Linked DNA regions of Labrenzia sp. VG12. The protein of the gene in region 1 interacts with the protein of each later gene in a pairwise test. Links are inferred from orthologs where the notes say so. Each region holds a gene or a part of one and is shown on either strand. Other genes may lie near its edges. The genes, in order: cysE and cysK.

Region 1 (3,056 bases):
CGATTCTTTTCAAAGGGATGCGGGAGCACTCTGAGAAAGTGAATCCGGTCGGCTGCCGGCATCAGGACCCGTTGAAACGAGGCCGTCGCTTCTCCAGAAAGGCCCGGCAGCCTTCCCTGTAGTCCTCGCTGTCAATGCAGCGCTCCGCGTCACGCCGGAGCTCGGCGAGCTTGCCGTCAGTCCCTGTTGCCGCCAACTGGTTGATCGCCTGCTTTGCAGCTTTCAGCGACAGCGGAGCGTTGGCGCACAGCGTGGCCGTGAGGGCTTCGATCCGCTCGTCCAGCTTGTCATCCGGCACGACTTCATTGATCAGGCCGATGGCGAGCGCCTGATGCGCCGCAAGCCTTTCAGCCGAAAAAAGCAGTTTCTTCGCTTCGGATGGCGAAACGGCTTCAAGCAGATCGCCAAGTGCTTCCGGCGGATAGGCAAGCCCCAATCTGGCCGCCGGTATGGCGAAGAAGGCCGATTGTGCAGCGATCCTGAGATCGCAGGCAAGCGCAAGCCCGAGCCCGCCGCCAAGGCAAGGGCCCTCAATGGCGGCAATGACGGGAACCGGCAGGCTTTTCAGGGCCCTGAAGGCCGCGACATTGATGTCGTCATACCGCTTTGCAGCCTCTGGCGTGGAGCGTATGGCTTCGAATTCGGAGATGTCGGCTCCTGCACAGAAGCTCTTGCCGCCGCTGCCGCGGACCACGCAAACACGGATCTCCTTGTCTTCTCGCAGCTCTTCAAGTCTGGCGGGGAGCGCCTGCCAGGCGGCCAGGGGAAGCGCATTCTTTTTCGACGGCGCATTGAGCAGCAGTTCCGCCACGGCGCCGCGCACCGTCAGCCGCGGGTTGTCCGTTGATGGACCATCAGGGGAAAGCAGGGTCATGCATGAGCCTCGAATAGGGAAATCATATATGCAACAGGTAGGAATTCTTGAACCTTGCGGGTTCATTTAAGGGTTTCATATCTGATATCAGCAAGTTTGATTTTGGAATATCAGACGACAGTCCTATGTTTAGGCTGTTGTGACGGCTTGAAAAGGAGACAGGCCATGTCGGCACCGATCAGCAAGTCCGACTTGAAACAAGTTCCGACCCATGATCCGGTCTGGCGGCAATTGCGGGAAGAAGCGCAGGCAATGGTGGCGGATGAACCCGCCCTGTCATCCTTTGTCTATGAGACGGTGCTCAATCATGACAGCCTGGAAGAGGCCGTTCTGCACCGCCTGGGCGACCGTCTTGGACGGGACGTCGTATCCGCATCGCTGATCCGCCAGACCTACCTCGAAGCCCTTGCAGACGAGCCCGAGCTCGCCAAGATCTTCCGGGTCGATATCGTGGCGGTGTTCGATCGCGACCCGGCCTGCTTCCGCTATCTGGAACCGGTTCTCTATTTCAAGGGTTTCCACGGGTTGCAGACGCACCGTCTGGCAAACTGGCTCTGGCGCAAGGGGCGCAAGGATTTTGCGCTCTATCTGCAGAGCCGCGCGTCCGAAGTGTTCCAGATCGACATCCATCCGGCCGTTCCGGTTGGTCGGGGCATCTTTATCGACCACGGCACCGGCATTGTTGTCGGTGGCACGGCGGTGATCGAGGATGAAGTCTCCATTCTGCAGGGCGTTACGCTTGGCGGTACGGGCAAGGTCGGGGGCAACCGTCATCCCAAGATCCGACACGGCGTGTTGCTCGGTGCAGGCGCCAAGGTGCTCGGCAACCTGGAGATCGGCCATTGCTCGCGGATTGCCTCCGGCTCCGTTGTTCTGAAGGATGTGCCGGCGAACACGACCGTGGCGGGCGTTCCGGCGAAAATCGTCGGGGAAGCAGGGTGTCCGGAACCCGCACGAAGCATGAACCAGCTTCTTGGCGAGGAAGACGGGGATAGCTGACGGAAAGGCTTTGGCAAAGCGGCCCGGTCCTGTAGGGTCCCGGCCAGTCAAAGCCCCAGTCACTGTCAATGGCTACAACAGGAGATCGCCGTGAAGCCTGATGAAATCCGCAAGATCGAAGCGTATCTGCGTTCGAAATTCGAGTTGCAGAGCCTTCAGGTCCGCGCTCGCCCGCGCAAGGACGACTCCGCCGAAGTCTATATCGGCGAAGAGTTTATCGGCGTGATTTTCCGGGACGATGAAGATGAGGATCTGAGCTGGAACTTCCAGATGGCGATCCTGGAAATCGACTTGGAAGACGTCTGAACGGCGCAGTTCGATAGATTGAATGCGTTAGGCGGTCTCCCCGGAGGCCGCCTTTTTGCTTTTTGAACTGCCGGTGGTGCGTCAGCTTGTTCGCCGAAGTCAATTGGCTGGGATACGCAAGTCCGAGACACGCTTGAGGATGTCCCGGTCCAGCCGGCGCCAGTCCGGCAACAGGGACTGGTCGAAGCGATAGCGGAGTTCCAGACCGGCCTCGAGCCGGAGCGCGCGATGACAAAGTGCGGATTGGCTCGATGCTTCGATCCGGCATCTTGCAATGAACCCGTTCTGTCTTGCCGGGTCAAAAGCAACAAGGTCGGTCACCGGGGCGCCCCGAGACGACAGAGTGAGGATTTTCAATCCGTCCGGCCCTGTCAGTTCACCGCCTCTGGCAAGGCGCCTGAAAAAGGGCTCAAGACGCGCCCGCAAGCTCTCCCGTCCCGGATTGCTGTCCAGATCGATGACGATGAGATCCTGGTCCGTCCTGTCAAGCAGACCCTGTTCAGCCGTGAGACCCGGCCACTGCACTTTAAGACGCAGTGCACTCAGGCGGGTAATGTCCTGCTGCGACAGGAACCTTTGGTGGCCGGGCGCAACAAGATCGCTTGTCAGGCGAAATTGCGCCGGGCCGATCGAAACCGTGACCGGTTCCGCCATCTGAGCAGGGGAAGAGGGAGCCCAGGTTCCCGTAAATTTCAGCGTCTTTTGCGCCAAATGCGCCGCACCGAGAATGAAGAGTGCCAAAAACAGCAAATTGAAAAAGCGCGGTTGGAATTTGCTGGGTTCCGGCAGCGTGACGGGGATCATTGTTCCGCCGTCCCATTCAGGACCGCCCCCTTTTGGCACGACATGTCCAAAAACGGCACAGATGTCCCGTGCG
Region 2 (3,110 bases), 2.5 Mb from region 1 along the record:
GGCGATCCGTGAGGCCTCGACCCTGTTTTCCTTCGGTCATGCCGGCGCCTATGACTTTGAGGACGACATCACCTATCTGACCCCGGAAACGACCCGGATCGTCGATCTGGGCGACGCGGACATTGTCCACACCGACACGATGGAAAGCCACAAGCGGATCGAGTTCGGTGTGCGCAAGATCCTCGCTGCCGGTGCCCTGCCCGTGGTGCTGGGCGGCGACCATTCGATCAACATTCCCTGTATCAACGCTTTTGACGGCGAAGATCCCATCCACGTGGTGCAGATCGATGCCCATCTCGACTTTGTCGACGAGCGGCACGGGGTGCGCTATGGCCACGGCAATCCGATGCGGCGGGCCGCCGAAAAGCCCTATGTGACCGGCCTGACCCAGATCGGCATCCGCAACGTTTCCTCAACCGCGCGGGACGGCTATGAGGATGCCCGCCGCATGGGCTCGGACATCCAGTCAGTCCGCCACGTGCGCAAGCTCGGCACCGAGGGCATGCTGGCGCGCATTCCGGAAGGAAAACGCTATTATCTGACCATCGACATCGACGCGTTCGATCCGTCGATCGCACCGGGCACGGGCACGCCCAGCCATGGCGGCTTTCTCTATTACGAGGTGCTGGAACTGATCGACGGCCTGGCAAGACGCGGTGACATTGTCGGCATCGACCTGGTGGAAGTGGCGCCGGACTATGATCCGACCGGCACCACCAGCATTCTGGCCGCGCAGATCCTGATGAACACGATCGGCCGGGTGCTGCATCACCGGTAGGCCTGGTCTTTCGTGCTTCAGCGGAACTCTTAACACCCAATCTGAAGTGCAATTTCCGTCGCACGGTCCCAGGAAATGCCATCTCTCTGATCTACGGCCAATGGATGGATCTGGTCGTCATGAATTCTTATCTGTGGCCGTTGCGTCCCCCAGAAGACGTCCACAGGCAGGTTGACCATCGTTTCACCGCGCTTGTGATAGCCGGGCAGTGCGACCAACAGCCAGCCAAAAGATCCGTCACCTGTCTGATCCTGCGCGAAGGTTTCGACATAGCGAAAGAAATTTGCCTTGCTCTGGGACACCCAAACACCCCAGAGAAAACCGTCCGCACAGTCCCTGATCGGAATTTCAAGTGTTGCGCGAATAAAATAGGTTTCGCCATCCACAACGCAAAGATCGCTGTCAATTTTCACACGCTTTGCGCGTTCTTCTTTGGGCAACCCCGCGATATGTGGTGGCTCCTGAGGTGCAAACGACGGTCCACCTTCCTGCACTATGCCGCAACACGTGCAGGTGTACGAGAAAGTTTTTCTGTGGCCGTCGATTGCAATTGGCATAGGCCTTAAAGACCTTCGAACAGCGCCGTCGACAGATACCGCTCGGCGAAGGACGGGATGATGATGACGATGTTCTTGCCTGCCATCTCCTCCCGCTGACCGACCCGGATGGCTGCCGTCAGTGCAGCGCCCGAGGAAATGCCGACCGGCAGGCCCTCGGTCCTGGCGACTTCGCGCGCCATGGCGAAGGCGTCCTCATTGGCAACGGTCTGGACTTCGTCGAATACGCTCGTGTCGAGAATGGCTGGCACGAACCCGGCGCCAATGCCCTGGATCTTGTGCGGACCCGGTTCGCCGCCGGACAGGATCGGACTGTCGGCCGGCTCCACCGCAACAACGTGGAGACCCGGCTTGCGCGATTTCAGTACCTGGGAAACGCCGGTGATGGTGCCACCGGTGCCGATGCCGGAGACAAACACGTCGACCTTGCCGTCCGTGTCGTTCCAGATTTCCTCCGCCGTGGTGTTGCGGTGGATCTCCGGGTTGGCCGGGTTTTCGAACTGCTGCGGCATGATCGCGCCATCGATATCGGCGATCAGTTCCTCGGCGCGGGCGATCGCGCCCTTCATGCCTTTCGGGCCTTCGGTCAGCTCCAGTTCCGCGCCCAGGATCTTGAACATCTTGCGGCGTTCGACCGACATGGTTTCGGGCATCACCAGGATCAGCCGGTAGCCCTTGGCGGCAGCAACAAAAGCAAGCGCGATGCCGGTGTTGCCGGATGTCGGTTCCACGAGTGTGGTCTTGCCCGGTTCGATCTTGCCGTCCGCTTCCATCGCCTCGATCATCGCGACACCGATACGGTCCTTCACGCTGGAAATCGGGTTGAAGAATTCCAACTTGGCCAGAAGATTGGCTTTCACGCCGTGGGCCTTGGCAAGGCGGTCCAGGCGAACGATCGGCGTGTCGCCAATGGTCTCGGTGATCGAGCCATAGATCTTGCCGCGGCCGCTGGTCTTCATGGTCATGACGGGTCTCCCTGATCGGCCGGGGAGGGATCCGCCGGCATCCTTATTCACTTGAAACGGTAAGATAATACGGGGCCCGGCAAGATTTAAGAGGCGCAAAATGCCTTTGCAGGCGGTCCCGTAAAACCTTTTTCCAGAAATCCTTCAAGGCGTGGAAAGCAACAGGCCGGGCAGGTCCGACATGTTCTCGAACAGAATTCCCCCGGCTTCCGTCATCGCCTCCCGGTCACAGGCCGGATCCTCGACAAAGGCAAAAACCCGCATGCCGGCCGCTGTTGCGGCTCTGACCCCGGGGACACTGTCCTCCACCACCACACAGGTCTCCGGCGCGTGGCCCATCTTTTGCGCCGCGAGCAGAAAGACATCCGGCGCCGGCTTGCCGCGCGCGCAGTCTTCTGCGGAATAGAGCCGTCCTTCCAGCCGCGGCAACAGACCGGAGCTGCCAAGGGTGGTTCTCATTTTCCGGTACTTGCCCGACGACCCGACACAATAGGGAATACCCGCCGCGTCAAGCCTGTCCAGAACCTCGACGATCCCTCTGATGGCCGGCACACCTGCCTTGAAGCGTTCCAGATCCCGCTGGCGGACCTCTTCGGGCCAATCGGCCGGCAGGGTTTTTCCAGTCAGCTCTTCGATCTTCCGTTGCACGTCTTCCAGTGTCCGGCCCATGAACAGCTTCTGACAATCCGGTCCGGTCATCGGATGACCCAGTTCGGTGACCATTTCGGCGAGGTTCTGATTGGCCATGCGTTCGGTATCAACGAGGACGCCGTCGCAGTCGAAGATCACAAGGCTTGGAGGCATTGGCAT

The links.
Region 2: the proteins of cysE (region 1) and cysK interact in binary tests that used the Escherichia coli proteins (3 or more experiments, as listed by UniProt). The link is inferred for Labrenzia sp. VG12 from one-to-one orthologs.

Annotation. Positions count from the first base shown.
Region 1 is NZ_CP022529.1:1,785,507-1,788,562, reverse strand. What follows is about bases 221-2,956. They hold cysE (serine O-acetyltransferase), read left to right. Parts: upstream 221-1,039; coding sequence 1,040-1,873; downstream 1,874-2,956. Other genes in these bases: CHH27_RS08260 (hypothetical protein), read right to left, coding at 2,279-2,956; CHH27_RS08265 (DUF3126 family protein), read left to right, coding at 1,964-2,179; CHH27_RS08275 (enoyl-CoA hydratase), read right to left, coding at 221-874. Also shown: more of CHH27_RS08275, read right to left, coding at 62-220; more of CHH27_RS08260, read right to left, coding at 2,957-2,983.
Region 2 is NZ_CP022529.1:4,262,468-4,265,577, reverse strand. The notes cover bases 321-3,110. They hold cysK (cysteine synthase A), read right to left. Parts: upstream 2,301-3,110; coding sequence 1,341-2,300; downstream 321-1,340. Other genes in these bases: CHH27_RS19845 (HAD family phosphatase), read right to left, coding at 2,445-3,104; CHH27_RS19855 (DUF2199 domain-containing protein), read right to left, coding at 808-1,335; speB (agmatinase), read left to right, coding at 321-778. Also shown: more of speB, read left to right, coding at 1-320.